2 regions of the Sulfuritalea sp. genome follow, and region 1 is predicted to be linked to the other one. Evidence: predicted binding sites of a transcription regulator. Region 1 holds the regulator's gene; the other holds the start of a gene.
The links. The regulator sigma-54, encoded in region 1, starts transcription at its own class of promoters, with help from an activator protein. The targets are predictions, from matches to a motif close to TGGCACNNTTCCTGCT.

Region 1 (20,161 bases):
CGGCGCCGTTGGGGCCGAGCACGACGGTGCGCTGCGCGCCCAGCGCCAGCGAAACGTCGTCGATGATCCGCGTGCCGCCTTCGGTGAGGCCGAGCATATCTATCGTCAGCCAGGTGCTCATGCGAGCTCCGTCCCACGGCAGGCTTTGCACAGCCTGCCGGTTCGGCCGGCACGGAGCAGTGCTCCGCGAAATCCCGGCCTTTTTCCACGGCAGGCTTTGCACAGCCTGCCGGTTCGGCCGGCACGAAGCAGTGCTTCGCGAAACCCCGGCCTCACCCCCAGTGCCTTTCCGCCCAGCCGCGTAGCGCATAGGCCACGGCGTTGATCGCCAGCACCACGGCAATCAGGATGAAGCCCAGGGCCAGCGCCAGCGGCAGGTCGCCCTTGCTGGTTTCGAGCGCAATCGTGGTGGTCATCACCCGCGTCACGCCGTCGATGTTGCCACCGACGATCATCACCGCGCCGACCTCGGCAATGGCGCGGCCGAAGCCGGCCAGCGCCGCGGTCGACAGCGAAAAGCGGCCGTCCCAGAGCAGGGTGGCGGCGGCGCGGCTGCGGCTGGCGCCGAGCGAACGCAGTTGCTCGCGGTACTCGCTCCACTCGTCGGCGATCACCTGCCGCGTCAGGGCCGCGACGATGGGCGTCACCAGCACCGCCTGGGCAATGATCATCGCCTCCGGCGAGAACAGCAGGCCGAATTGACCCAACGGCCCGGCGCGCGACAGCAGCAGATAGACCAGCAGGCCGACCACTACCGGCGGCAGGCCCATGAGGCCGTTGAACAGCACGATCAGCACGCGCCGCCCCGGAAAGCGGCCTACCGCCAGCAAAGCGCCGATCGGCATGCCGACGACGCAGGCGACCAGCGTGGCGACCAGGCTGACGCGCAGGCTGAGCCAGACGATGGCGGACAGGCGTGCGTCGCTGACGGCGAGCAGTTGCCAGGCGGTGAGAAAGGCGTCGTTGAATTCGGTCATGGATGTCTGGGCTCCATATGCACGAAGCTGCATAAGGAGCCGGGAGGTTAAAGTACGTCTGCAAAGGATCAAATATGTCTTCATCTGCAACAAGAAATCATGGCGTCGCTCCCCGTTTGCGCTGGTCCTGGGATTTCGGGCCGCTGCTCGGCGACATCGACACGTCGCGTCTGCTCTCGCTGCTGACGGCACTGGGCGAAGGCGGCGCATTGGGCGCGGCGGCGGCGAGCGCCGGCATGTCCTATCGTTCGGCCTGGGGCTTGTTGCGGCGCTGCGAGGAGGCGTTGGGGGTGGCTCTGGTGATCATGGAACGCGGGCGCGGAACGCGGCTGTCCGAGCTGGGCGAATCCATCGTGCAGCTCGACGCCGCCGCGCGCCTGACCCTGGGTGTGGCGCACGCCCCCTGGGAGCGCCGCCTGAGGGACTTGCTGGCGCCCGTGGTGCGTGCCGTTCCCGAGCGCTTGCGGGTGGCCGCGAGCCATGACCTGGCCCTGGCCGACTGGATCGAACATGGACGCGGCATCAGCTTCGACTTGTTCTGGCGCGGCAGCGACGAGGCGCTGGCGGGGCTGGGGCGCGACGAGTGCGACATCGTCGGCTTCCATGTGCCGGAGGCGTGGGCGGTGGATCAGTTGGTCGGCTCGCTCGGCCGCTGGCTCAAGCCCTCCGTCCATGTCTGCCTGCCCCTGATGCGCCGCTGCCAGGGCCTGATCGTGGCGCGCGGCAATCCGCACCGGCTGGCCAGCCTGGCCGACGTATCGCGACGCGGGCTGCGCATGGTGAATCGCCAGCGCGGCTCGGGCACGCGCAGCCTGATCGACCAGCTGCTGGCGGCCAATGGCCTGCAGCCGGAAAGCATGGACGGCTATGCCCACGAGGAATTCACCCACGAGGCGATCGCCGCGACGGTGGCTGCGGGTCAGGCCGATGTCGGCTTCGGCATCGAGGCGGCGGCGATGCGTTACGACCTCGGTTTCGTGCCGCTGGTATGGGAGCGCTACGGCTTTGTCATGCGCAAGACAACAGCCGCCAGCGTCGAGGGCAAGGCGTTCATCGCGCGCCTCTCGGGCAACACCTTCCGCCAGCGCCTGATAGCGATGCCCGGCTACGAGCCGCTGCCGCTACGCGCGCCGGGCGCCTGGGCGGAATTCCTCGTCGCGTGAATCAGTTCCCCGCCCGCTACCAGAGCGGCGACGGATTGCGCGCCGCGAGGATGTCGTCGAAGCGCACCCGCAGGGCTTCGTTGATGCGGCGGTGCGGAATCACATAGAAGCGTTCCTCGGCGACGGCGGCGAACACCGCGTCGGCCATGTCGTCCGCGCTCAGGCGGCCGGCTTCCAGCGCACTGGCGATGCGCGCTTCATGGGCGCGCGACAACTCGCCGGCGGCCGAAGTGGCGCCGTAGCGGGCGGGACGGTTGCGCAGGGCGGCGTTGATGCCGGTCTTGACCCAGGCCGGGCAGAGCACCGATACACCGACCCGGCTGCCTTCGGCACGCAGCTCGTGGTACAGGGTTTCCGACAGGGTGACGATGCCGTGCTTGCTGACGTTGTAGGCGGCCGAGGCCGGCGTCGACAGCAGGCCCGCGGCGGACGCCGTGTTGACGATGTGGCTCGCGTCGGCCTGCGCCGCCATGCGCGGCAGGAAGTGGTTGATGCCGTGGATCGTGCTCCACAGGTTGGCGCCCAGCACCCATTCCCAGTCGGCGCGGCTGGTCTCCCGCACCAGCCGCGTCAATGCCACACCGGCGTTGTTGCACAACAGATGCACGGCGCCGAAGCGCTCGAAAGCGGCATCGGCCAGCGCGGCGACGGTGGCTTCCAGGCTCAGGTCGCCGACCTGGGTCAGGACGCGCTCCGGCGGCAGGCCGAGGGTCGCGACGGCCGCGTCCAGGCGCGGCGCCTCGATGTCGGCCAGCATCAGTTTCATGCCCAGGCCGGCGGCACGCCGGGCCAGCGCCAGGCCGATGCCGCTGGCGGCGCCGGTGATCACGACCGTGCGGCCCTTGAAGTGCTTCATGCCGATGCTCCCGTTTGCTCGCGCAGCAGGCGGCGCAATATCTTGCCGTTGGCATTCTTCGGCAGCTCCTCGACGAACTCGACCACGCGCGGCACCTTGTAGGCCGCCAGGCGTTCGCGGCACCAGGCGACGATGTCCTCGCGTCCGGCGCGCAGGCCCGGGCGCAAGCTGAGCACGGCCTTCACGGTCTCTCCGCGGTAGGCGTCGCCGATGCCGACCACGGCCGCCTCGCGTACCGCCGGATGGGCATACAGCACGTCTTCCACTTCGCGCGGCCAGACCTTGTAGCCGGCGGCGTTGATCAGGTCTTTCTTGCGGTCAACGATGTAGAACCAGCCGTTGACGTCCATGAAGCCGATGTCGCCGGTGCGCAGGCCGTCATGCCGCATGCATTGCGCCGTCTCGGCCGGCTGGCCCCAGTAGCCGGCGGCCACCATCGGTGCGTCGATGACGATTTCGCCGATCTCGTCGTGGCCGAGGCGGGCGCCGCCCTCGCCCTCGATCCAGACGTCCACCCCGCTGATCGGGATGCCTACCGACATGGCGCCGGATACCGGGTCCACGCGGCCACCCGAGTCGCGCGGCATGATGATGACGCCGGAGGACGACTCGGTCAGGCCGTAGCCGTTGAGGATGCGCCAGCCGAGTTTTTGTTCCACCTGCACGGCGACGCTGGGCGGCACCGGCGCGCCGCCGGAGGTCACCGTGCGCAGGCTGGACAGGCGCGCGGCGTCGATCCCGGGCTGGTTCATCAGCGCGATGTAGGCGGTGATGGCGTTGGCGGTGCAGCGCGGCCGGTGCTCGGCGATGGCGTCCAGCACTACCCCCGGTTCGAAGCGGTAGCAAAGCACCAGCGGCGCCGCCAGCGCCCAGGCCAAGGTCATGTGACCGACGAGGCCGGTGATGTGGAACAGCGGCGCCGCGGCAAGGATGGAATCACCTTGCTCCAGCGCATACCAGGCGCGGTGGGCGGCGGTGATGCGGGCAATGTTGTCGTGGCTGATGCAGGCCCCCTTGGGCTGGCCGGTGGTGCCCGAGGTGTAGACGATGAAGGCCACATCGCCTGGCGACGGCGTGCGCATGGTCGGCGTTTGGCCGAGGCAGGATTGGAGTACGGCCATCAGGTCGCGACTCGCATCCGCCGGCCGCGCCGCAAGCTGCCCGAAAATGCGCGGATCGTCGCGCGACTGCAAATCGCGTGCGGACGTGGTGAGCACGATAGTCGGCCGCCAGCTGCCCTGCGGCAAGCGCGCCAGCACCTCGTCATGCAGGCTGTCGAGGCAGATCAGCGCCTTTGGCGTAGCGTCGTCGAGCAACTTGGCCAGCTCGAATTCGCGGTTCATCGGGTTGATGGTGGCGACGATGCCGCCCAGCTTCCATGCCGCCAGCGTGGCGACGAGGAAAGCGGGCTGGTTCTGCAGGTAGACGGCGAGCCGGTCGCCGGCGGCGAAACCGCGGCGTGCCAGTGCCACCGCCAGGGCGTCGCTCAGGCGCTCGAGTTCGCCGTAGCTCAGGTGCCGGTCGAAGTAGCACACGGCGTCACGCCCGGGCGCGGTGGCGACGGCGGCGCGGAACAGGCTCAGGCCGTCGGCCTGGAGCGGATGGACGACGGCCGGCACGTCCGCCGGGTAATGGACCAGCCAGGGTTGCAGGGGCGACATGGAATCGGCTCTCCGGAGCGTTGGGTTCGAGAGGGCGACTGTAGAGAAGCATCCCGTCGCGTCCTGTAGGACATTTCCGAAAGCCGTGTAGGACATTTCCGAAGTCGCCGCCGGCGTGATCATGGGCGCGCCGCCCTGCCTAGAATCCAATCCGCGTCACCCATTCCAATACAGGAGGAGCCCATGAAATCCAAGCTGATCGCCGCCATGCTGGCGGCACTGTCCATCGGTTGCAGTTTGCCGGCGGCTGCCGATATCACCGTCGGCATCACCGTGTCGGCGACCGGCAACGGCTCGCCTCTCGGCCAGCCGCAGAAGAACACCGTGCCTCTGCTGCCGGCCATCATCGCCGGCGAGAAGGTGAAATACATCGTCCTCGACGATGCCTCGGACCCGACCCAGGCCAGCAAGAACGCACGCAAGCTGACCGCGGAAGACAAGGTGGATGTGCTGATCGGCTCCTCGATCACGCCCAATACGGTGCCCGTCATGGGCATCGCGCTGGAGACGAAGACGCCGCTCTTGGCACTGACTCCGCACGACCTCGAAGGCGAGCGCATGGCGTGGACCTTCTGCTTCCCGCAACACATTGCGCTGATGTCCAGGGCCATTGCCGAACACGCCGTGGCGCAGGGTTACAAGACCCTCGGCGTATTCGCCCAGTCCGATCCCTACGGCGAGGTCTATCTGCGCGAGATCACCCGCTACGCCGAGCCGCTGGGGATCAAGATCGTCGGCGTCGAGCGCTTCAGCCGCAGCGACACCTCGGCCACGCCCCAGGCGCTCAAGCTGAACATGGTCAAGCCCGACGCCGTGCTCATCGTCGGCGGCGCCGGGGCTGCCTCGATGGCCCATCTCGGCCTCGCCGAACGCGGCTACAGGGGGCAGATCTACCACACCCACGGCGCCGCCAACCGGGATGTGCTGCGCATCGGCGGCAAGGCCATGGAAGGGGCGATTTTCGTTGCCGGTCCGGTGCTGGCATGGAACCAGCTGCCCGACAGCTATGCCTCGAAGCCGGCGGCGACCGAATATGTCAAACGCTATGAGGAGCTGTACGGCGCCAACAGCATGGCGCCGCAGGGGGCACACATGTGGGATGCCATACAGGTTTTGAAGCAGGCCGTGCCGGTGGCGCTGAAGAAGGCCAAACCGGGCACCGTCGAGTTCCGCCAGGCGCTGCGCGATGCCATCGAATCGGAAAAGAACGTGCTGGTCGCGCATGGCACCATCAACTATTCGCCGACCGACCATTTTGGTCATGATGCCCGCGCCCGGGTCCTGATGCGGGTCGAGAACGGCGCCTTCAAGCTGCTCGCCGGCAGGTGAACGCCCCCGCTGTACCCGGTGTGTCCGGTGCCGCCGCAGCGCCCGACGCGGCGGCGCTGGGCGACTGGATGGAAGCGCATGTGGCGGATTTTAGCGGCACGCCCCGGCTGTCCAAGTTCGCCGGTGGGCAGTCGAATCCGACCTATCTGGCGCAGACCGCCGACGCCAGCTATGTCATCCGCTGCAAGCCGGCACCGGCGGCCGAGCTGCCGCCGGGCGCCCATGCCATCGAACGCGAGTACCGCGTGATGCGCGCGCTCGCCGGTAGCGCCGTGCCGCCAGCGCCAACTTTTGCACTATGCATGGACGAGCGCGTGATCGGCCGCGCCTTCTACGTGATGGGTCATGTGGCCGGCCGCTGTTTCACCGACAACGCCCTGCCGGGTCTGGACGCAGCCGAGCGCGGCGCGATTTTCGACGAGGCCAACCGGGTCATCGCCGCGCTGCACGCGATGGACCCGGGTGCCCTCGCTCTCGCCGATTTCGGCAAGAGCGAGGACTTCCTGCCGCGCCAGATTGCGCGCTGGACGCGGCTTTACCGGCAGGCCGAAACGGCTCCGATCCCCGCCATGGAAAGCCTGTTGGCCTGGCTGCCACAAAATTTTTCCGCTGGCACCGGCCCGGCGCGCCTGCTGCATGGCGACTTCAAGCTCGACAACCTGATCTTCCATCCGAGCCAGCCGCGCGTGCTGGCGGTGCTTGACTGGGAGCTGTCCACGCTCGGCGATCCGCTGGCGGATTTCGCCTACCACTGCCTGATGTGGCAGATCGCGCCGGGCCTGCTGCATGGGCTGGCCGGACTCGACTTGGCGGCGCTCGGCATTCCGTCCCAACAGCAGCATCTGCGCGCCTACGCGGCGCGGCGCGGCATCGAGATCGGCGCCGAATGGCGCTTCTACCTGGCTTTCAACTTCTTCCGCCTGGCCGGAATTTTCCAGGGCATCATGCGCCGCGCCCTGGACGGCACCGCCTCGCATGCCGCCGCGCTCGATTACGGCCGCATGGCGCCGGTCATGGCCCAACTGGGCTGGGGCCTGGCCCGAGGCCAGTAAGCAGACATGTTGAAACCGATGGATGTAGGAGCGAGCTTGCTCGCGACAACGGCCTATCGCGAGCAAGCTCGCTCCTGCAGGGAATGCGCCTTTTCCTTGCTGACTGACTACTAGTCCAGCAGCGAATGCTGCATCGCGTAACGCACCAGCTCCGAATTGCCGCCGAGCTGGAGTTTTTCGAGGATGCGGCTGCGATAGGTCGAGACCGTCTTGACGCTGAGGAAGAGGTCGGCGCCGATTTCCGTCAGCGACTTGCCGGCGACGATAGCCATCATGATCTGCATCTCGCGCACCGTGAGCCGGAAGTGCAGCGGCTGGTCGCTCGCCGGCGGCCGGCCCGGCATCTCCCGGGCGCGGGCGGCAAAGCCGGTGCTGAGCCAGGTGCCGCCCTGGGCGACGCGACGGATGGCCGCCAGCAGGTCGCCCGGCTCGGCGTCCTTGGCCACATAGCCGTTGGCGCCGGCGTCCAGCGCGGCGCGGGCGAACTGTTCCTCGGGGTACATCGAGACCATCAGCACCGGCAGCGCCGGCCATTCGCGGCGCAGCGACTTCAAGAGGTCGAGGCCGCTGCGCCCTTTCAGGTTGATGTCGAGGATGACGGCGTCGAAACTCGCCTGGCGCAGCAGCTGCATGGCGTCGGCGGCGCTGCCGGCCTCTTCGCGCACGCGCATGTCGGCCTCGTCGCCGAGCAGGCGGCGCAGGCCGGAGCGGAAAATGGTGTGGTCGTCGACCACCAGCACTTCAATCATGCGGCGTCCTTTCCGCTTGCGGCAGCAGCGTCAGGCGCAGCACCGTGCCGCCCTCCAGGCCCGGGCAGATCTCCAGGTGGCCGCCCGCCTCGCGCGCCCGTTCGTGCATGCCGACGATGCCGATCGAGGGGCGTTCGAGTTCCGCCGGCGCGACGCCGCGACCGTTGTCGGCGACGGCGAGGTGCAGGGTGTCGCCGTCGAGCCGGAGCGCTACCTGCACCCGCGTCGCGCCGGCATGGCGCGCGATGTTGGTCAGCGCCTCCTGCACGATGCGATAGGCGGCGATGCCCTGGGCATGGCTGATCGGCAAGGGCGAGGCGGTGGCGTCGATGCTGCAGGCGATGCCGTGGCGGGCAGCGAAGCTGTCCAGCTGGCGGTTCACCGCCTGCACCAGGCCGAGGTGGTCGAGCAGGCTCGGGTGCAGGGCCTCGGACAGTTGCCGCACCGCATCGATCGCTTCCTGCGCCAGATCGACGATGCCATCGACGATTTCGCGATTGTCGTCGCGTTCCAGGCGGCGGCGCACGCGCGCGGCATCCATCTTGAGCGAGGTCAGGATGCCGCCCAGCACGTCGTGCAGCTCGCGCGCGGTGTGCTGGCGCTGCTTCTCGCGGTCTTCGTTGATGTGCGCCGCCAGCGCGCGCAGTTGCTCCTGCGAGTGCAGCAGTTCGTGCTCGAAGCGCACGTTTTCGGCGATGCTGATGGCCACCCCGGCCACCGCCGGGCGGCCGCGGAAGATCACCCGGCTGCCATGCACCTCGACATCCACCGGGTAGCCGTCCTTGTGCCAGCCCTGGGTGCGAAAGCGCATGCTGGGAATTTCGCCCGAGACGCGCTGGCGGATGCGCTGCAGGTTCTCCTCCGAGCGCCAGGGCGGCGTCAGATCGCGGATGTGCATGCCGACGATCTCTTCCGGCAGATGGCCGGTGAGGCCGGCGAACACCGCATTGGCATACTGGACGAGCTCGTCCTGGATCACGTAGATGCCGACCAGCGATTGCTCGACGATGGCGCGAAAGGGAATTTCCGCCGTCTGCGCGTCCTCGCCCGCCTGTTCGTCGCGTCCGCTGCTCATGTGTTTGCGATGGCCGTGCGCAGCCGCTCGCGCAGCCAGATGCCGGCCGGGTCGGCGTCGGTGTTGCGGTGCCAGTAAAGATAAAGTTCCAGTTGCGTGTCCTTGAGCGGCAGCGGCCGGATCTCGTTGCCATAGGGCTGATTCATTACCGTCGCGTAGCGTGCCGGCATGGTCGCCAAGAGGTCGGTCATGCTCACCGTGCGGCAGGCGGTGCCGTAATGCTGGCAGCGTAGGCGGATCCGGCGCGAAACGCCGACTCGCGCCAGTTCGAGGTCTTCCAGGCCCGGCCCGCGGCGGCGCGAGGATACCTGAATGTGCTGCTGCGCGAGATAGCTCTTGAGGTCGAGCTTCTTCGCCAGCGCCGGGTGACCCTTGCGTGCGACCACCACCATGGGCTCGGCCAGCGCCTGCTCGCAACGGATTTCCGACGAGACCGGCAGCAGCACGTCGATGCCGATGTCCACCCGGCCGGCGAACAGGTCGGACTCCAGGCTGCGCCGGTTCATGCGCGCGGCGATGATGTCCAGTTGCGGCGCTTCCTCACTCAGCGCCTGCATCAGCGGCGGCACCAGGATCAGCTCCAGCACGTCGCGGAAGGCCAGGGTGAAGCGGCGCTCGCTGCTGGCCGGATCGAAGCGCATCGCCTGGTGCAGCGTGCCCTCGATGTTGCGCAGCGCGGCGCGCACCGGGGCGGCGATGGCACGGGCCAGCGGCGTCGCCACCATGGCGCGGCCCTGGCGCTGGAACAGCGGATCGCCGAGCAGGCCGCGCAAGCGCGTCAGGGCGTGACTGACCGCCGGCTGCGAGAGGTTCAGCTTGCGGCTCGCGGCCGTGATGCCGCCCTCGGCGAGGACGGTGTCGAAGATCACGAAGAGATTGAGATCGACCCGGGATATATGCATGAGATGAATGCGCAATCATCAAAACATTGCACTGGGTAAATTATAGGTCAGGCTCTAAGCTGGCGCCACATCCCGAACGCTCATGGCACCAAGCGCCAACTGTCGAGGATGTAACACGCGAAAAGCAATTAGTCACCCGCCCCCCTTCCCCCCTCGCGGGGGGGTTGCTGTTTGGCGCGCTACGCGCGTCTATGACAGGGGACTCCGTATCAAGTATTTCACGTCAAGGAAACCACGCCATGAATTTCGATTACACACCCAAGGTCAAGGAACAGCAGGCACGCCTGCTGGCTTTCATGGACGCCCACATCTACCCCAACGAGGCGCGCTTCCACACCGAAGTCGAGGCCAATCGCGCCGCCGGCAATGCCTGGGTGCCGACCCGGTTGATCGAGGAACTCAAGCCCCTGGCCCGTGCCGAGGGCTTGTGGAATCTGTTCCTGCCGCGCTCGACGCGCGCGCCGGAAGGCCTGACCAATCTCGAATACGCGCCGCTGTGCGAAATCATGGGCCGCTCGCATTGGGGTCCCGAGGTGTTCAACTGCTCGGCGCCGGACACCGGCAACATGGAGACCCTGGAACGCTACGGCAGCGAGGCGCAGAAGGACCGCTGGCTGGAGCCGCTGCTGCGCGGCGAAATCCGCTCCGCCTTCCTGATGACCGAACCGGCGGTGGCGTCGTCGGATGCCACCAACATCCAGTGCCGGATCGAGGCCGACGGCGACGATTACGTGATCAACGGCAGCAAGTGGTGGTCATCCGGCGCCGGCGATCCGCGCTGCGCCGTGTACATCCTGATGGGCAAAACCGATCCGTCCGCCGCCCGGCATCGCCAGCAATCGATGATCCTGGTGCCTTCCAATGCTCCAGGCATCACGGTCAAGCGCGCGCTCAACGTGTTCGGCTACGACCACGCGCCGCATGGCCATATGGAGATCGAGCTGAAGGACGTGCGCGTGCCGCAGTCCGGCATCCTGCTGGGCGAGGGCCGCGGCTTCGAGATCGCCCAGGGGCGGCTGGGGCCAGGCCGCATCCACCATTGCATGCGCAGTATCGGCGCCGCCGAATATGCGCTGGAGTTGATGGTCAAGCGCTCGCTCTCCCGCGTTGCCTTCGGTCGCACGCTGGCCGAGCAGGGCGTCTCGTGCGAACGCATCGCCGAGGCGCGGATCATGATCGAGCAGGCGCGCCTGTTGACGCTGAAGGCCGCCTACATGATGGACACCGTGGGCAACAAGGTGGCCCAGGGCGAGATCGCGATGATCAAGGTGGTGGCGCCCAACGTCGCCTGCAAGGTGATCGACATGGCGATCCAGATGCATGGCGGCGGCGGCGTTTCGGACGACTTCCCGCTCGCGGCTATGTACGCCAGCCAGCGCACGCTGCGCTTCGCCGACGGGCCCGACGAAGTGCACCGCAACGCCATCGCCAAGCTGGAGATCGCGCGCGCCCAGGCGGCCGCGGCCTGATCAGGCGCGTCGGCTCAGAACTCGACGGCGAACTCGGTGGCCTGCCAGATCGCGCGCTTGGCGTCGAGTTCCGTTGCGACATCGGCGCCACCGACCAGGGTGTGCTCGATGCCGGCGGCAGTCAGTCCGGCCACCAGCTCGCGGCGTGGTTCCTGGCCGGCGCAGATGACGATGGTATCGACGTCGAGCAGGCGCGGCTTGCCGTCGATGGAAATGTGCAGGCCGGCGTCGTCGATCTTCAGGTACTCGACGCCGCCCTGGAAATGCACACCGCGCTTCTGCAGGAGCAGGCGTCGCGCCCAGCCGGTGGTCTTGGCCAGACCGTCGCCGACCTTGCTGGTCTTGCGCTGCAAGAGCCAGACTTCGCGCGGGGTGGCCGGCATCTGCGGCGCAGTCAGGCCGCCGCGGATGTCCTGGTACTCCGGGTCGATGCCCCATTCCTTGCGGTAGGCATCGATCGAGTCGCCGTGCGCCTCGGCGTTGGTCAGCAGTTCGGCGACGTCGAAGCCGATGCCGCCGGCGCCGATCACGGCGACCTTCTTGCCGGCCGGCTTGCGACCCTCGATGAGGTCGATGTAGCTGGTGACTTTCGGGTGGTCGATGCCGGGAATCGCCGGTGTGCGCGCCACGATGCCAGTGGCAACGACGACGTGGTTGTAGCCCTGAAAGTCGGTGCTGGCGCTTTTTACATCAATGCGGCGATTCAACTGCACATCGACCTTCAATTCCTTCAGCCGCGTGCCGAAGTAGCGCAGGGTTTCGGCGAATTCCTCCTTGCCCGGAATGCGCCGCGCCAGGTTGAACTGGCCGCCGATTTCGGCGGCGGAGTCGAACAGGCTGACCGTGTGGCCGCGCTCGGCAAGCTGCGTCGCGGCGGCCAGCCCGGCCGGACCGGCGCCGACCACGGCTACGCGCTTCGGTTGCTTGGCGGTTTCGACGGTGACATCGAGTTCGTGGCAGGCAAACGGATTGACCAGGCAGGAGCACAGCTGGCGCGAGAAGATGTGGTCGAGGCAGGCCTGGTTGCAGGCGATGCAGGTGTTGATCGCATCGGCGCGGCCGGCCGCGGCCTTGTTGACGAACTCGGCATCGGCCAAAAAGGGCCGCGCCATCGAGACCATGTCGGCATCGCCGCGGGCGATGATTTCTTCGCCGACTTGCGGGTCGTTGATGCGATTGGTGGTGATCAGCGGAATTTTCACCTGCCCCATCATGCGCCGCGTGACCCAGCTGTAGGCCGCGCGCGGCACCATGGTGGCGATGGTAGGGATGCGCGCCTCGTGCCAGCCGACGCCGGTGTTGATGATCGTGGCGCCGGCCTTTTCGACTTCCCTGGCCATGGTCACGACCTCGTCCCAGGTGCTGCCGCCCTCGACCAGGTCGAGCATCGAGAGGCGAAAAATGATGATGAAATTGGCGCCGACGCGGGCACGCACGGCGCGGATCACTTCGAGGCCGAAGCGCATGCGGTTTTCCAGGCTGCCGCCCCAGCGGTCGTCGCGATGGTTGGTCTGCGGCGCGAGGAATTCGTTGATCAGGTAGCCCTCCGAGCCCATGATCTCGACGCCGTCATAATTGGCGAACTGGCACATCGCCGCGCACTGGGCGTAGTCGGCGATGGTCTTCTCGATTTCTTCCTCGCTCAGGGCGTGCGGCGTCGATGGATTGATCGGCGCTTTCAACGCGGAAGGGGCGACAGGACGCTTGGTGTAGGCATAGCGGCCGGTGTGCAGGATCTGCACGCAGATCTTGCTGCCGTTGGCATGCACGGCATCGGTGATGACGCGGTGCTTGAGGGCTTCGGTTTCGTTGTCGAGGATGGAGGCGCCCTGCATCACGATGCTGTCCTGGTTGGGGGCGAAGCCGCCGGTGACGATGAGGCCGACGCCGCCTTTTGCCCGCGCGGCATAGAAGGCCGCCATGCGATCGTGGCTGTTGCCGATGTCTTCCAGGCCGGTGTGCATCGAGCCCATCAGGACGCGGTTCTTCAGCGTGGTGAAGCCGAGGTCGAGCGGGGCCAGCAGGTGCGGGTAGGGATTCGTCATGAGTACTCCTTGGTCGGTCTGCCGCCGGGCCGCCCCAAGGCAGACCCGTCAAAAGCCCGCGAGCGCAGCGAGCCGTGGTCACCCCTTCTCCCGGAGAAGGGGCTGGGGGATAAGTCGTTCATTGTTTGAAACTGTGGAGCAGGCCCAGCGCCTCCTCGCACCATTCCAGCCAGCCCTGTTCGAAGCGGATGCCGCTCTTGAGGACCATGTACTGCAGGGCGCGCTGGCGATCCAGCCCGCCGGGGCTTTGCCCGCCGGGACTAGTGCTTCGCGCGCCGGCGAAATCGCGGGTCTCGATCACGCGATAGCAGGTCAGGCGGTTGGCATGGGCCGCACGATGATGTTCGAGTTCCGGGATCAGGCTTGCGACGTCGCCGAAGGCGGCGCCGCGCAGCTTGACCATCAGGATATCGCGTACGCCTTCCGGATCGGTCGGCTCGGCCAGCCAGCGCGAGAGTTCGTCGCGTCCCGTCGGAGTGACCGAATACTCCTTGCGGTCAGGGGCCGTCTCGCCGTGCTGGACCTCGGCATCGAGCCAGCCGGCCTCCTCCATGCGCGACAGCACGCGGTAGATCTGCTGGTGCGTGGCATGCCAGAAATAGCCGATCGAACGGTCGAAGCGGCGTGCCAGTTCATAGCCGGAACTGGGCTTTTCGAGCAGGGAAACCAGCAATGCGTGATCGAGCGACATGTTGCGCACGATACTATGCAACGAGTTGCAATGCAATCCATTGCATAGGGGTGCGGCGAATTCGGGCCTTGCGACAAGAGTTGGTGCTGGCGCGACGGCGGTGTAGCGGGGAATACCGTCCCGCCCTCCGGGCGGAGACATATTGCTGGGATACCGTCCCCATCCTTCCGGACGGGGACATATCGCCGGGATACCGTCCCCGTCCCTCCGGACGGGGACATAAAAAAGCCGGCCCCGCTTGGGGCCGGCTTTCGGTTCCGGATGCGGCGACTTACTTGGCGGCCTTGGCGTCGGCTTCGCACTTCTTCATGAACGTGGCCTTGGCGGCGCCAGCGAGCGGCTTGCCTTCCTTGCTGACGGCCTTTTCCGCACAGCCCGAGGCCTTGGCGGCGGGCTTGCCAGCGGGTTTGGCAGCGTCGGCCGGCTTGCCGGCGCCCAGGCACTTTTTGATCGAGGCAGTCTTGGCGGCGCCGTGCAGGGGCTTGCCGTCCTTGCTCATCGCCTTGGCTTCGCAATCGCTGGCAGCGGCCGCCGCCGCCGGTTTGGCAACTGCGGCAGCTTCGACAGCCTTCGCCGGCTCGGCGGCCTTGGCCGGGGCAGCGGCAGGAGCGGGAGCCTTGGCTGGAGCGGCAGGGGTCTGGGCCAGTGCGACATTGGCGGCGAACAGTGCGGCAATGGCGACGGCGATCAGTTTATGCATGGTGAGTCTCCCTATTCATGTGGGCGGCGAAAATGCCGTGCCCATCTAACGCAGGCAGGCGGCCTTAGTTGACCGGGTCCTGGCCGCCGTCGGCCCGCAGCGCGGCTTCCTGGCGCTCGACGAATTCCTGCATGCTGTCGATGCCGCGCAGTTTCAGCACCGTGGCGCGCACGGCAGCTTCCAGCAGCACCGCCAGGTTGCGGCCGGCGGCCACCGGCAGCGTGACGCGGCGGATCGGTACGCCGAGGATGGTCTCGGTCTGCGCATCGAGCGGCAGGCGGGCGGCTTCCGGCACGCCGGGCGTCGGCTTCTGCAGATGGACGATCAGCTTGAGTCGCATTTTGCGGCGGCAGGCGGTTTCGCCGAACACGGTGCGGATGTTGAGCAGGCCGAGTCCGCGCACTTCGAGGAAGTCCTTGAGCAGTTCCGGGCAGCGGCCTTCGAGGGTGTCGGAGCCGATGCGCGAGACATCGACCACGTCGTCGGCGACCAGGCCGTGGCCGCGCGAAATCAGTTCCAGGCCGAGTTCGCTCTTGCCGACGCCGGAGTCGCCGGTGATCAGCACGCCCATGCCCAGCACGTCGAGGAAGACGCCGTGCAGGGTGCCGGTTTCGGCCAGTTGGCGCGACACGAAGGCGCGCAGGGTATCGATGACGAAGGCCGAGGACAGCGGCGTCTGCAGCAGCGGCGTGCCCGAGGCCTCGCAACCGCTGCGCACGCCGTCGTCGATCGCGCAGCCGTCGGCGACGATGATGGCGGGCGGCTTGGCGTTGTAGATTTCCTGCATGTGATGGGCGACTTTTTCCGGCGCGTGGCGGGCCGACCAGGCCACTTCGGGCGTGCCGATCACCTGCAGGCGTTCCGGGTGCATCAGATTGAGGTGGCCGATCAAGTCGGCCGGTGACACCACATGTTCGGTGGTGCATATCGCGCGCGTCATGGGGCCGCTGACCCACGAGAGCTGGAGCCGCTCGCGGTTACGTTCGAACAGCTGGGAAACGACTAATTGGCGTGCCAATTGGCAAAAAGGCCGTGCAGCGCCGCGCTATCGGCGGCTGTGGCGAGTTGTTCGCGAAAAGCCCGGTCGGAGAACATCTGCGCCAGTTCGGAGAGCAGTTGCAGATGGTGCTCGTTGGCCGCTTCGGGCACCAGCAGCACGAATATCAGGCCGACCGGCTTGCCGTCCGGCGCGTCGAACTGCACCGGCGAGTCGAGGCGGACAAAGGCGCCGAGCGGGGCCTTGAGACCCTTGATGCGCCCGTGGGGAATCGCGATACCCTGACCAAGGCCGGTCGAGCCCAGCTTTTCGCGCGCGAACAGGGCGTCGTAGACCGTGCTGCGGGCGACGCCGTGATGATTTTCAAAAAGAATACCGACCTGCTCGAATACGCGCTTCTTGCTGCTGGCGTCGAGGTTTGCCACCACGTTGTCGAGTGGCAGCAGGCTGGCGATCTGATTCATGGTGGAAGCAATTCGGCGATGGGCGGAGGTTGCGGCGGCGCGCAGTATAACGCTATCCGGCGGATACCGTTCCCGGCGCAAGCGCACCGGGACATAACACGCTGCCGCGGCCGGTTCGCCCAACTTGCCGCTACGGGCCTATTCGACCTGCGGGCGCTTGTCGTGGGTGTGGTCGGAGACCTTTTCCTTGTGCTTGACCACCTGGCGGTCGAGCTTGTCGGCCACCAGGTCGATGGCAGCGTAAAGATCGGCGTCGATGGCATCGGCGAAGATGTCCTTGCCTTTGACGTGCAGGGTGACTTCCGCTTTTTGCTGCAGCTTTTCAACCGACAGGATGACGTGCGAACTGGTCACCTGATCAAAATGCCGCAGTACTCGATCGAGTTTGCCCGTGACGTATTCGCGAATGGCCGGAGTGACTTCGATGTGGTGGCCGGTAATGTTGAGATTCATGATGTCTCCTTGTCAGACGTATTTTCTCAGAGAACTTTTCTGAGGTTGACCGGCGGGATATTGAGCAGTTCGCGGTACTTCGCTACGGTGCGACGCGCCACGACGATGCCCTGCTCGCCGAGGATTTCCGCAAGACGGGCGTCCGAGAGCGGCTTCTTGCCGTCCTCGGCGCCGACCAATTGCTTGATCAGCGCCCGAATTGCGGTTGAGGAGGCCGCGCCGCCGGTATCGGTGGCGACGTGGCTGCCAAAAAAGTATTTGAGTTCGTAGATGCCGCGCGGACTCGCCAGGTATTTCTGGGTCGTCACGCGCGAAATGGTCGATTCGTGAAGGCTGACGGTTTCCGCGATCTCGCGCAGGGTCAGCGGCCGCATCGCGACTTCGCCGTGGTCGAAGAAGGCCCGCTGGCGGTCGACGATGGCTTGCGACACCCGCAGGATGGTGTCGAAGCGCTGCTGCACGTTCTTGATCAGCCACTTGGCTTCCTGCAACTGGCTGGCCAGTCCGGTCGAGGACGCGTTGCCGCCGCGGTGGCGCTGCAGGATGTCGGCGTAGAGCCGGTTGATGCGCAGGCGCGGCATGGCCTCGCGGTTGAGGCTGACGACCCAGCGGTCGTGCAGTTTTTTCACCGCCACGTCCGGCACCACGTAGCGCGTATCGATCGGCGCGTATTGCGCGCCGGGACGTGGATTGAGGGAGCGGATCAGGGTTTGCGCCGCGCGCAGCTCGTCGTCGTCGCAGCCCAGGGATTTCTTGATGCGTGCGAAATCGCGCGCGGCCAGATGCTCGAGGTGCTTGTCGACTATGGCCAGCGCCAATTGGCGCGAGGCCGATTCCGGCAGGAATTTCAGTTGCAGCGACAGGCATTCCTGCGCGCTGCGCGCGCCGATGCCCGGCGGATCGAGGTTCTGCAGATGGCGCAGGGCGATGCCGAGTTCCTCCAGCAGGGCTTCGCGCACTTCGTCGTCGTCGGCGACCAGCAGATCGATCAACTCGTCCAGCGGCTGGGTCAGGTAGCCGTCGTCGTTCAGGGCTTCGATCAGGAAGCCGACCAGTGCCCGCTCGCGGTCGGGCAACTGGGTCATCGCCACCTGGGTCGCCAGATGCTCGCGCAAGGAGCTTGAACTGGCCTGGGATTCGCCGCTGTCGAGATCGTCGTCGTTGGGATCGCGCTGGCCATGGCTGCCGGAAAAGTCCATGCCCCAGCCTTCATCGTCGCCGCCCCGCGGTTCCTGGCGTTCGTCGCTTTCGGTCGGCGTCACGGTTTGCGGCGTCGCCAGCCCATCGCCTGTGGCACCGAGGCTGAATGCAGCCGGCTCGCCGGGATCGTCGCGTTCCAGCAGGGGATTTTCCTGCAAGGCCTGGTCGATCTCGGCATTCAACTCCAGAGTCGACAACTGCAACAGCCGGATCGACTGCTGCAACTGCGGCGTCAGTGCCAAGTGCTGCGATAGCCTGAGCTGGAGTCCTTGTTTCATCACATTCTGAAGTGCTCGCCGAGATAAACCCGACGCACACTTTCATTATCGACTATCTCGGCCGGCTGTCCAGCGGCAAGCACTTCGCCGGCGTTGATGATGGTGGCGCGATCGCAAATGCCCAGGGTTTCGCGCACGTTATGGTCGGTGATCAATACGCCGATGCCGCTTTCCTTGAGATAGCGGATGATCTTCTGGATGTCGATCACGGCGATCGGGTCGACGCCGGCAAAGGGTTCGTCGAGCAGGATGAAACGCGGGCTGGTCGCCAGCGCGCGGGCAATCTCGACGCGGCGGCGCTCGCCGCCAGAGAGCGAGGCCGCCAGATTCTTGCGGATGTGGGTGATGTGCAGTTCCTGCAGCAGGGTTTCTTCGCGCTCGTCGATTGCGGCATCGTCGAGATCCTGCAGTTCCAGCACGGCGCGCACGTTTTCCGACACCGTGAGTTTGCGAAACACCGAATTTTCCTGCGGCAGGTAGGACAGGCCCAGTCTGGCGCGCTGGTGGATCGGCATGTGGGTCAGGCGCAGTTTCTCTTCCCCGCTTTCGATGCGAATCTCGCCGCCATCGGCGGCGACCAGGCCGACGATCATGTAGAAGCAGGTGGTCTTGCCGGCGCCGTTGGGCCCGAGCAGGCCCACCACTTCGCCGGCGGCGACTTCGAAGGAGACGTCGGTCACCACGGTCTGCGACTTGTACTTCTTGCGCAGATTGTGGGCCGAGAGCGTGGCGACCGGAGTCATTACGACAGGCGGCGGCACAGCTTCGCTGTCATAGCCGAGAGGGATCTGGTCGGCGGCGTCGAACTTCATTCGCCTTCGGCCTCCAGCGGCTGCTTGAGCAAACGACGGACGACGTCGCCGGCAAAGCCCCGGCTTTGCAGGAAGCGCGCCTGGCGCGCCCATTCCTTGGGGTTGGTCGGCGCGGCGGAAAACTTGCGGCTCCAGGCGGCACGCGCGCGTTCGATCTCGTCGGGCAGGTCGGCCTGCGCCAGTTGTTCGTCGATCATCTCGGGCGCCACGCCGCGGGTCTTGAGCTGATGGCGCAGGCGCGAGGTGCCAAGCCGCGCGGCATTGCTGCGCAAATAGCTTTCGGCCGTACGGCTGTCGGACTGCAGTTGCGAGGACTCCATGTCAGCCAGTACCGCGGCGATCTCCTCCGGCGTGCCCAGCCCTGCCAGCTTGCGCGCCAGTTCGGCGCGGGTATGCTCGCGCCGGGCCAGCAGCCTGATCGCCTGCTGGCGCAATTCATTCGACATGGTGGCGACCGCGACAGGCGCGGCAAGAGCGGTTCGACAAGATGCTTGCCCTCGGCGGATACTCGGTCAAGTACCGCGCCTAGCTGCCTTTCACTGCTTCGGGGGTGCCCAGCGCCGCGACGCCGACGGCCTCGCGCACCCGGTTTTCGATTTCCACGGCGATTTCGGCATGCTCGCGCAGGAACTCGCGCGCGTTGTCCTTGCCCTGGCCGATCTTCTCGCCCTTGTAGGCGTACCAGGCGCCGGATTTCTCGACGATCTTGTGCTCGACGCCAAGTTCGACGATCTCGCCCTGGCGCGAAATGCCTTCCCCGTAGAGGATGTCGAAATGCGCCTCGCGGAAAGGCGGGGCGACCTTGTTCTTGACCACTTTGACCTTGGTTTCGTTGCCGATCACCTCGTCGCCCTTCTTGATCGCACCGGTGCGGCGGATGTCCATGCGCACCGAAGCGTAGAACTTCAGCGCGTTGCCGCCAGTGGTGGTTTCGGGGTTGCCGAACATGACGCCGATCTTCATGCGGATCTGGTTGATGAAGATGACCAGCGTGTTGGTGCGCTTGATGTTGGCAGTCAGCTTGCGCAGGGCCTGGCTCATCAGTCGCGCCTGCAGGCCGGGCAACTGGTCGCCCATTTCGCCTTCGATTTCGGCGCGCGGCGTCAGCGCCGCCACGGAGTCGATCACGATGCAATCGACGCCGCCCGAGCGCACCAGCATGTCGGTGATTTCGAGGCCTTGTTCGCCGGTGTCGGGCTGCGAGATCAGCAGGTCGGGCACATTCACCCCGAGTTTGGCCGCATAGCCGGGGTCGAGCGCGTTTTCGGCGTCGATGTAGGCGGCCACG
Region 2 (10,290 bases), on a different contig from region 1:
CCGCCGGGCGGGCACAGCGTCGGCAGTGCCTCGCCGCGCGCCAGGGCCGCCGCCGCCTGGCTGCAACCGACATAGCCGCACTGGCCGCATTGCGAGCCGGGCAGCATGTCCTTCAGCTTGCCCTCGATCGGATCTTCCGCGACCGCCAGATAGCGCGCTGCGGTGCCCAGCAGGGCGCCGAGGGCGAGGCCCATCAGGGCGAGGGTTGCGACGGCTATGAGCATGGCATTCTCCTTTTGCTATCCGGTACTGATGCCCGAAAACCCCATGAAGGCCATCGCCAGCAGGCTGGCGACGATGAAGCCGAGCGGCGGGCCGGCGAACAGGCGCGGCACCTCGGCCAGTGCCAGGCGTTCGCGCAGGCCGGCGAAGATCACCATCACCAGGCTGTAGCCGAGCGCCGAGGCAAAGCCGAACAGCGTGGCGCCGAGGAAGCTCATGCGGCCTTCGACCAGCAGCAGGGCGACGCCGAGCACGGCGCAGTTGGTGGTGATCAGCGGCAAGTAGATGCCGAGCATCTGGAACAGGGCCGGCGAGACTTTCTTGATGGTCAGCTCGGTGAATTGCACGGCGCTGGCGATGACCAGGATGAAAGTCACGGTGCGCAGATAGCCCAGGCCGTAGGCGTCGAGCAGCCAGTGCTGCACGGCCCAGTCGGCCATCGACGACACCGTGATGACGAAGGTGGTGGCCAGGCCCATGCCCGCCGCCGTGTCGATGCGCGTGGTGACGCCCATGAAGGAACACAGGCCGAGGAAGCGGGCGAGGATCACGTTGTTCACCAGTGCCGCGCCTATCATCATCAGGGCGAAATCTTTCATGGCGAATTTCCAATCGAAAGTGTCATGGACGCTCCCTCCCCTTCAAGGGGAGGGTTGGGGAGGGGATGGGTCAAACTGGCGTGACACGTCGACGGAACGCCCGTTTCTTCCCCCATCCCCCTCCCGGCCGCTGCGCGGCCCACGGCTGGCTTTGCACAGCTAGCCGGCTGCGGCGGCGCGACGCATGCGTCGCGAATTCCCGCCTCGCCCCCCTTGAAGGGGGAGGAGATGCGCAGGAAGCGCGGCGCCAGATCGCCGCGTGCGGCCAGGCGCCGCGCGACCGTGCCTGCCGCCAGCAGCCCGACCACTAAGCCGGCCGCCATCGCCGCCATGGTGGCGAGGTCGCTCGCCCAAGCACTTTCGGCAATGCCGCCAGCCGTCAGCGCTGTTACCAGCGGCAAGCCATAGGCGGTCAGCGCGGCGCGGATCAGTGCACGCTCGGCGACGCCCACCACCACGCGCTCGCCGACATGCAGGTCGTCCGCGTTGTCCAGAGAAAAACGCCGCGCCGCGATGCGGTCGGTCACTGTGCCGATGCCGCCGGCCCCGGCCCCAGCGCCGCAACTCGAAGCCGAGGCGCAACTGCCGCAACTGCTGGTCTGTTCCGGTTCGAGCCAGGCCGTCGCGCCGTCGACGCCGACCACGCGGGCGATGCCTTCGACGGTATGCAGGTCACGCGACACTGTGCGCCCCTCCCATCTGGATTTCCTTGCCGGCGCGCAGGTCGACCATGCGCTTGACGACGACCAGCAGGCCGGTGACGAGGAAGCCGCCGGGCGGCAGGATCATCATCAGCACGCCCATGTCGGCCGGCAGCAGGCGCAGTTCGATGGCCTTGAAGGCCGGGCCGAGCAGCAGCGAAGCGTCGGCGAACAGGGTGCCGTTGCCGGTGATCTCGCGCACCGCGCCGATCGCGGTCAGCGCGATGGTGAAGCCCAGGCCCATGAACAGGCCGTCGAGGAAAGAGGGCAGCACCGGCTGCTTCGCGGCGAAGGCTTCGAGGCGTGCCAGCGGCAGGCAGTTGGAAACGATCAGCGGAATGAACAGGCCCAGCACCTTGTACAGCTCGTGCATCCAGGCGTTCATCGCCAGGTCGACCAGGGTCACCATGGCGGCGACGATCAGGATGTAGACGGGGATGCGCACTTCCGGAGTGATCAGCTTGCGGAACAGCGCGACCAGCAGGCTCGATGCCGCCATCACTACGGCGGTGGCCAGCCCCATGCCGAAGCCGTTGGTGGCGCTGGCGGTCATGGCCATCGCCGGGCACATGCCGAGCAGCATGCTGAAGACGCCGTTGTTGTCCCACAGGCCGTCCTTGACGATGGTCTTGTAATTGTTTGCCATGTCACGCCTCCGCTGGGCCGCCCCGAGGAGGCGTAGCGTCAAAACTTTGGAAGCCGCAAAGCGGCTGAACCGTAGTCACCCCTTTCCTTGGGAAAGGGGATGGGGGATAGGTTGTCATTTCGCCTCCGTGAGCGCGGTCTTGTTCGCGGCGAAGAACTCCAGGCCGTCGCGGATCGCGGCCAGCACGCCGCGCGGCGTGATGGTGGCGCCGGCGAACTGGTCGAACTGGCCGCCGTCCTTCTTCACCTTCCAGCGTTCGGCCGGCGGATTGCCCAGCGACAGGTCGTTGAAACGCAGGATCCAGTCGCCTTTCTTGACCTCGATCTTGTCGCCCAGGCCCGGCGTTTCCTTGTGCGCCAGCACGCGCACGCCGAGTACCTTGCCGTCGGCGGACAGCCCCAGCATCAGCTTCATCTCGCCGGCATATCCCGTGCCGTGGATCTCGTAGGCGACGCCGGTGACGCGGCCTGCCTTGCGTGCGCGATAAATCGTTATTTCGCGGCCGTGGGCGTTCTTCATCAGCAGCGTGTCGGTCACCGGATTGTTGTCGTGGAGAGTGGTGGGGATCACCTGGGCCAGCGAGTTCTGCCGGTCTTCGAGGGCGCGGGCGGCGATGTCGTCCAGCGTCAGGCGGTCGGTGACGGCCAGCACCAGGCCGAAGCCGAGGCAGAAGGCGCCGAGGATCACGCCATGCATCAGGCCGGGCGGCTTGATCGCGACGGTTTCGGGCTGGAGGGCGTGAGGGCTGTTCATGGTCTGACGAAGATTCCTTTGCCCATCGCTTCGCATCTTCCGTGCCACCGCATGTTGCGGCGCACACCAAAGCCGTGCATGCGCGCCCAAGTCCGCACCAGCATGGGGGTTTTCGCCTTGCCGGGACGCCTCGCCGTGTCGCCAGCGCCAACTCTTGGCTGTGTCGCAAGTCCTACAAAACACGGGGTAAATACTCCAAATCCAGCGTGAAATCAGACTCGGCACGGAACCTGCTGAATGGAGCGAAGACATTGGATCCGGAGATGGTGCGCCATGGCGAAGAAGCAACTTGAGACGGTGGGCGGTGGGGCTGAAGGCGCCGAGACCGCGGCGGCAATTCATCCGCGCGTATTCCAGCAGACCGTGGACCAGGCCGACATCGCGATTTCGATCACCGACGTCGGCGGCAACATCCTCTACGTCAATCCCGCCTTCTCCCGCGTCACCGGCTACGCCGCCGACGAGGCGGCCGGCCGCAACGAATCCATGCTGTCCAACAAGACCACCCCGCCCGAGGTGTACAAGTCGCTGTGGCAGAGCATTTCGCGCGGCGAAGCCTGGAGCGGGCGGCTGATCAATCGGCGGCGCGATGGCAGCAAGTACCTCGCCGAACTCTCGATTTCGCCGGTGGTCGATGCCGGCGGCGCGATCGTCAATTACCTCGGCATGCATCGCGACATCACCGCGATGCACCGCCTCGAATGCGAGGTGAAGAACCAGAAGGCGCTGATCGAATCGGTGGTCGATGCGGCGCCGATGGTGATCGCGGTGCTCGACGTCGATGACCGCGTGCTGCTCGACAACCAGGAATACAAGAAGCTGCAGGCCGACCTCGGCATGGCCGAGCCGGCACCGATGCTGATGACGGCGATCCGCGCCGGGCTGGAACTCGACACTGTGAAGGGGCGGCGCAATTCCGGCTATGCCTTCCTCGACCGCGAAGTGCGCCTCGACCTGCCGGGCGGCAAGCCGCCGCGCTGGTTCTCCTGTTCCGGCAGCCGCGTGCGCGAGGACGACAGCGGCGCCGACGCCTTCTTCGAGGGCGGCGGGCGCGACTACCTGCTGCTGGTAGCCAAGGAAATCACCGGCCTGCGCGCCGAGCAGGAAAAGGGCCGCGTCGCCGCGCTGCAAGTTGTGATGGCCGAGGAGGACCGCGTCTCGGCGCTGCGCGAGAGCCTCTCGGCGGCCACTTTCCGCCTCGAAGGGCCGCTCAACATGATGTCCTCGGTGGTCGGCATGCTGGCGCGGCGCAACGGCGACGCCGACCCGATGGCTGTGGCGCTGGCCGACGCGATGGCCGCCGGGCAGCAGGCGCTGGCCGAGTTGCGCGCCATGATCCCCGCCGAAACGCGCGAACCTGCCGGCGCCATCAACGTCAATGAACTGCTGCGCGACGTGCTCGACCTCAGTACCAAGCGCCTGCTGGCCTCGGGCGTCAGCGTCAACTGGAAGCCGCAGGCCATGCTGCCGACGCTGCAGGGTTATCCGAACCAGTTGCGTTCGATGTTCAAGGCCCTGATCGACAACGCCATCGAAGCCATGAGCGCGCGCGGCTGGCGCGAGCGCGACTTGTCCGTGATCACCCGGGCGCAACCCGGCGGCATCGACATCGTCATCGAGGACAGCGGGCCCGGCATTCCCGCCGGGCAGCAGCTCAAGGTGTTCGAGCCCTTCTACACCACCAAACGCGAAGGCACCGCCCAACGTGGCCACCTCGGCACCGGCCTTTCCGCCGCGCAGCAGGTTGCCGCCGATCACGGCGGCACGATAGAGGTCGACCCGGCCAAGCTGGGCGGCTGCCGCGTGCGCGTGCTGCTACCCGTGAAGCGTCGATCATGAGTGAACTGCGCTCGTCCACCCTGCTGCGCGCCCATTACGAGATGCTGTTCCGCGTCTCGCAGGCCTTGTCGCGCTCGCTGGATTTTCACCAGACCCTGCGCGAGGTGCTGCGCACGCTCGAAGTCACAGGCCATTTGAGCGGCGGCATGGTCGGCGTGGTCGATCCCGACAGCGGCGAGCTCGGCGTGCATGCCGTGCATGGCCTCGACAGCGAGGTTTACGAACCGGTGCGCTACCAGCCCGGCGAAGGCCTGGTTGGCATGATCCTCGAAGGCGGCCGCACCATCGCCGTCCAGCGCCTGGGCGACGAGCCGCGCTTCCTCAACCGGCTCGGCCTTTATGACAAGGAGCTTCCCTTCATCGCCGCGCCGATCCAGGTCGGCGGCGCGCTGCAGGGCGTGCTCGCGGTGCAGCCCGACGAGCCCGACGACGGCCTGCTCGCCGAGCGCGTGCGCTTCGTCGAAATGGTGGCCAACCTGATCGGTCAGAGCGTGCGCCTTTCGCTCGAAGTCGACCGCGAACACAAGGCCCTGGCCGAAGAGCGCGACACCCTGCGCCGCACCGTGCGGCAGAAGCACGGCTTCGACAACCTGGTCGGCCATTCGGGACCGATGCGGCGCATTTTCGAGCAGATCCGCATGGTGGCGAAATGGCCGACCACGGTGCTGATCCGCGGCGAAACCGGCACCGGCAAGGAACTCATCGCCAACGCCATCCACTACAACTCGCCGCGTGCGCGCGGGCCCTACGTGCGGCTCAACTGCGCCTCTCTGCCGGAAAACCTGCTCGAATCGGAACTCTTCGGCCACGAAAAGGGTGCCTTCACCGGCGCCGTGGCGGCGCGCAAGGGCCGCTTCGAAACCGCCGACGGCGGCACGCTGTTCCTCGACGAGATCGGCGAAATCTCGCCGGCCTTCCAGGCCAAACTCTTGCGCGTGCTGCAGGAAGGCGAGCTGGAGCGCGTCGGCGGCAGCCGCACAATCAAGGTCGATGTGCGCCTGATCGCGGCGACCCACCGCGATCTCGAAGCGGCCGTGGAAACCGGCGAGTTCCGCGAGGACCTCTACTACCGGCTCAACGTCATGCCCATCCTGCCGCCGCCGCTGCGCGAACGCATGGAAGACCTGCCCGAGATCGCCCGCTTCCTGCTCGAACGCCTGGGCGGCATCCAGAGCCGGCCGCTGTCGCTGACCGCCGCAGCCCAGCGCCGCCTGGCGCAGCACAGCTGGCCCGGCAACGTGCGCGAACTGGAGAACTGCCTGGAGCGCGCCTCCGTGATGTCGATGAATGGCGAAATCGACGCCGAGCTGATCCGCATCGACAAGCCGCGCACCGGTCCGGGCCGCGGCGCCGCGTCCCCAAAGGGGACTTCCTTCGCCGTATCGCCAGCGCCAACTCTCAGGCCGCCACTCGACGCCGACGGCGACGCGATCGAGCCCGGCAGCGAGCAAAGCGAACGCCAGCGCGTGATCGCCGCGCTGGAGCAGGCCGGCTGGGTCCAGGCCCGCGCCGCGCGCCTGCTGGGCATGACGCCGCGCCAGATCGCCTACCGCATCCAGACGCTCAACATCGAGGTGCGGCAGATATGACGGATAAGATAGCCGTCTATTTCGGCACCGACACCGGCCGCACGCGGCGCATCGCCAAGCTGATCGCGCAGAAGCTCGGTGATCGGGCACTGGCCCCGGTGAATATCGGCCGCACCGGCGTCGAAGACTTTCTCGCCCATGAGCTGCTGATTCTCGGCGCACCGACCTACGGCGACGGCGAATTGCCCGGCCTCGCCACCGGCCTAGCGCAGGAAAGTTGGGCCGAGTTCCTGCCGCGGCTTGAAGGGCAGGACATGCGCCACCAGACCGTGGCGCTGTTCGGCCTCGGCGAGCAGGAAAAATACGGCCACGAGTTCGTCGATGCGCTGATCCTGCTCCATGACGCCGTCGTCGCTTGCGGCGCCCGCGTGATTGGCGTCTGGCCGACCGATGGCTACGCCTTCCAGGCTTCGCAGGCGATCATCGACGGCCGCTTCGTCGGCCTCGCGCTGGACCCGGTCAGCCAGCCGGCGCTGACCGAGCCGCGCATCGATGCATGGCTGCGGCAACTCGATGAAGAATTGCAAACCCTGGAGTTGCACGATGCCCACACATGAAGCCTATGAAATCGGCGAGATCGTTTTCAGCCGCGAACTGCTGGTGAACGACGGCGGCATTCCCGATGTCGCCGCCGACGCCGTGCTCGCCACGCCGGGCCGGCGCGGCGTAGTGGTCAACCATGGTCACGTCGAAGCCGATCCCGATCAGGCGATCTACCTGGTGCGCTTCGAAGGCGAGGGCGGCGCCCTGAGCGAGCTCGGCCCGCCGGTCGGCTGCCTGCCCGCGGAACTGACCCAGGACGAGGCCTGGGCCAAGGCGGCGGCAGCGTAGGCATTACGCCATTGTCGCTTTTGCGACAGCCCAGGCGAGCCGGAAAAATTGCCGAATTTCAAGACCTTAGGCAGAACGATCGGCATGGCATGAGGGTTGCTGAATCACGGGTGTCCCCAGCCCGGGGGAATGCAAGGGAAGCTCGCCATGGATCTGCCTGTCATCGAATCCACATCACCCCAAGCCGGCGGCTGCAGCGCCGGCAGTTGCGGCTCATCTGCCTCCCAGATGGGCGGTATGTCGGATGAAATCCGCGCCCGGGTGCAGGACCATCCCTGCTATTCGGAAGACGCCCACCACTATTTCGCGCGCATGCACGTCGCGGTGGCGCCGGCCTGCAACATCCAGTGCCATTACTGCAACCGCAAGTACGACTGCGCCAACGAGTCGCGCCCCGGCGTGGTTTCGGAACTGCTGACGCCCGACCAGGCGGTGAAGAAGACGCTGGCCGTGGCGGCGACGATTCCGCAGATGACGGTGCTCGGCATCGCCGGCCCCGGCGATCCCCTGGCCAATCCCACACGCACTTTCGAGACCTTCCGCCAGCTCGCGCTGAAGGCGCCCGACATCAAGCTCTGCGTGTCGACCAACGGCCTCGCGCTGCCCGACCATGTCGAGGAATTGTCGAAGCACAACATCGACCACGTCACGATCACCATCAACTGCGTCGACCCCGATGTCGGCGCAAAAATCTATCCGTGGATCTTCTGGCAGAACAGGCGCATCCACGGCCGCGAGGCTGCCGCGATCCTGATCCAGCGGCAGCAGCAGGGGCTGGAGATGCTGGTGGCGAAGGGGATACTGGTCAAGGTCAATTCGGTGCTGATCCCCGGCGTCAATGACGAACACCTGAAGGAGGTGTCGAAGATCGTCAAGGCCAAAGGCGCCTTCCTGCACAACGTCATGCCGCTGATCGCCGAAGCCGAACACGGCACCTTCTACGGCGTCATGGGACAGCGCAGCCCGAATCCGGCGGAGCTGAAGAACCTGCAGGATGCCTGCGAGGGCGACATGAACATGATGCGCCACTGCCGCCAGTGCCGCGCCGATGCGGTGGGCCTGCTCGGCGAGGATCGCGGCGACGAATTCACCATGGACAAGATCGAGGCCATGGACATCGACTACGAAGCGGCCATGGCGGTGCGCGCCGAGTTGCGGGCGAAAGTCACGGCGGAGCTGGAGGCCAAGCGAAACAAGGCGCATGCACCGGCGGGGCTGCAGGTGGTGCAGTTCATGCCGCGCCAGAAAACGCCGGCCGGACGGGCGGTGCTGATGGCTGTGGCAGGGAAGGGCGGCCTGGTCGCGGTGCACTTCGGCCACGCGAAAGAATTCCTGGTCTATGAAGCCTCCGCCGCGGGCGCCAAGTTCGTCGGCCATCGCAAGGCCGAGCAGTACTGCGCCGGCGACGAGACCTGCGGCGATGGTGAATCCGTCCTCGACAGGACCATCAAGGCCCTCGATGGCTGCGAGGTTGTGCTCTGCTCGAAGATCGGCTTCGAGCCCTGGGGCAATCTCGAAGCGGCCGGCATCGCGCCCAACGGCGAGCATGCGATGGAGTCGATCGAGGACGCCGTGATGGCGGTGTGGAATGAAATGCTGGCGGCGGGAAAGCTCGACGCCAAGCCCGCATCGAACTCAACCCCGGCCAAGTGCGCCTGAGGAAACCGTCATGGCACTCGAAATCATCGAAAGCTGCGTGAACTGCTGGGCCTGCGCGCCGCTCTGCCCCAACAAGGCGATCTACGAAGCCGCGCCCCACTTCCTGATCGACGCCGACAAATGCACCGAATGCGTCGGCGATTATGCCGATGCGCAATGCGTTGCGATCTGCCCGATCGAAGGCGCGATCCTCGACGAACTCGGCGCGGAAATGAACCCGCCGGGTTCCCTGACCGGCATCCCGCCCGAGCGCTGGGCGGCAGCGCAAGCGGAAATCATGGCGCGCTGATCATGGCCACCATCACCTTTTACGAAAAGACCGGCTGCGCCGGCAATGCGCGCCAGAAGAAGCTGCTTGCGGAGTCCGGCCACGAGGTGCTGGCGCGCGACCTGCGCCACAAGGCCTGGACCAATCTGGCCCTGCTCGAATTTTTCATCGGCCTGCCGGTCACGCAATGGTTCAACCCTGCCGCGCCGGCCATCAAGTCGGGCGAGATCGTGCCCGGGGAACTCGACGAGCCGACCGCACTGGCGCTGCTGCGCGACAACCCGCTGCTGATCCGGCGGCCGCTGCTGCAGGTCGGCGAGGAGCGAAGAGTTGGCTTTGACGCCACGGCGATCGACGCCTGGATCGGGCTCGCGGATGTGCCCGACGAAAACCTCGAAGCCTGTCGCCATGGCGGCGAGCCTTGCCCGACTTCATAACCGGAAAACCCCATGCCCAAAGCTCAAGTCACCTTTCAGGACATCGGCATCACCGTCACCGTTCCCGCCGGCACGCGGCTTATCGAAGTCTCGGAAAAGATCGGCGCCGGCATCACCTACGGTTGCCGCGAAGGCGAGTGCTGCACCTGTCTGACCAAGATCATCTCCGGCCACGAGCACCTGGCCGCGCCCTCGATGCTGGAAGACCAGGTGCTGAAGGACAATCTCGCGCCGCGCCACCACCGCCTCGCCTGCCAGGCCCAGTTGCTGGGCGGCAGCATCGTCGTCAAGCCCGCCTGATGCCGGACGACTATACGCGCCGGTGAGGCGGCGAGAAATGCGGAATTCCGGGTGACACTTTCCGCGCGCGCCGAGGCGGCCTATCTCGGCCTCGCGCTGGGCGATGCGCTGGGTGCCACCGTCGAATTCATGACCTCGCGCGAGATCGCCCATCACCATGGCGTGCATCGCGAGATCGTCGGTGGCGGCTGGCTCCGGCTCAAGCCCGGTCAGGTCACCGACGACACCGGCATGGCGCTGGCGCTGGGCGAGGCCATCCTCGCCAATGACGGGCGGGTCGAAGCGCTGGCCTGCGCGCGCGGCTTCGACGCCTGGATGCGCCGCAAGCCGGTCGACATCGGCAACACCGTGCGGCGCAACCTGCTGCGCTTTCGCCACACCGGCGAGCCGCAGGCGCCGGCATCCGAACACGATGCCGGCAATGGCGCTGCGATGCGCGTGCTGCC

Region 2: nifL (nitrogen fixation negative regulator NifL) is a predicted target of sigma-54. The motif match lies at 3,141-3,156, and genes of this name have one in related genera.

Annotation. Positions count from the first base shown of each region.
Region 1 covers NZ_JASJPC010000033.1:140,375-160,535, reverse strand. The annotation lists gene RMO95_RS15325 (energy-coupling factor ABC transporter ATP-binding protein) at 1-121, opposite strand, end outside; gene RMO95_RS15320 (ABC transporter permease) at 273-977, opposite strand; gene RMO95_RS15315 (substrate-binding domain-containing protein) at 1,052-2,140, shown strand; gene RMO95_RS15310 (SDR family NAD(P)-dependent oxidoreductase) at 2,157-2,996, opposite strand; gene RMO95_RS15305 (AMP-binding protein) at 2,993-4,657, opposite strand; gene RMO95_RS15300 (ABC transporter substrate-binding protein) at 4,841-5,986, shown strand; gene RMO95_RS15295 (phosphotransferase family protein) at 5,983-7,038, shown strand; gene RMO95_RS15290 (response regulator transcription factor) at 7,149-7,787, opposite strand; gene RMO95_RS15285 (PAS domain-containing sensor histidine kinase) at 7,780-8,862, opposite strand; gene RMO95_RS15280 (LysR family transcriptional regulator) at 8,859-9,764, opposite strand; gene RMO95_RS15275 (acyl-CoA dehydrogenase family protein) at 10,004-11,233, shown strand; gene RMO95_RS15270 (NADPH-dependent 2,4-dienoyl-CoA reductase) at 11,248-13,278, opposite strand; gene RMO95_RS15265 (PadR family transcriptional regulator) at 13,397-13,969, opposite strand; gene RMO95_RS15260 (hypothetical protein) at 14,241-14,669, opposite strand; gene hprK (HPr(Ser) kinase/phosphatase) at 14,734-15,687, opposite strand; gene ptsN (PTS IIA-like nitrogen regulatory protein PtsN) at 15,672-16,130, opposite strand; gene hpf (ribosome hibernation-promoting factor, HPF/YfiA family) at 16,269-16,583, opposite strand; gene RMO95_RS15240 (RNA polymerase factor sigma-54) at 16,610-18,061, opposite strand; gene lptB (LPS export ABC transporter ATP-binding protein) at 18,061-18,804, opposite strand; gene RMO95_RS15230 (regulatory protein RecX) at 18,870-19,319, opposite strand; gene recA (recombinase RecA) at 19,399-20,161, opposite strand, start outside.
Region 2 covers NZ_JASJPC010000001.1:99,525-109,814, reverse strand. The annotation lists gene RMO95_RS00620 (RnfABCDGE type electron transport complex subunit B) at 1-224, opposite strand, end outside; gene rsxA (electron transport complex subunit RsxA) at 240-821, opposite strand; gene RMO95_RS00610 (SoxR reducing system RseC family protein) at 818-1,504, opposite strand; gene RMO95_RS00605 (electron transport complex subunit E) at 1,494-2,168, opposite strand; gene rsxG (electron transport complex subunit RsxG) at 2,283-2,921, opposite strand; gene nifL (nitrogen fixation negative regulator NifL) at 3,195-4,760, shown strand; gene nifA (nif-specific transcriptional activator NifA) at 4,757-6,349, shown strand; gene RMO95_RS00585 (flavodoxin) at 6,346-6,906, shown strand; gene RMO95_RS00580 (nitrogen fixation protein NifZ) at 6,893-7,180, shown strand; gene nifB (nitrogenase cofactor biosynthesis protein NifB) at 7,328-8,839, shown strand; gene RMO95_RS00570 (4Fe-4S dicluster domain-containing protein) at 8,850-9,128, shown strand; gene RMO95_RS00565 (ArsC/Spx/MgsR family protein) at 9,131-9,544, shown strand; gene RMO95_RS00560 (2Fe-2S iron-sulfur cluster binding domain-containing protein) at 9,557-9,844, shown strand; gene draG (ADP-ribosyl-[dinitrogen reductase] hydrolase) at 9,896-10,290, shown strand, end outside.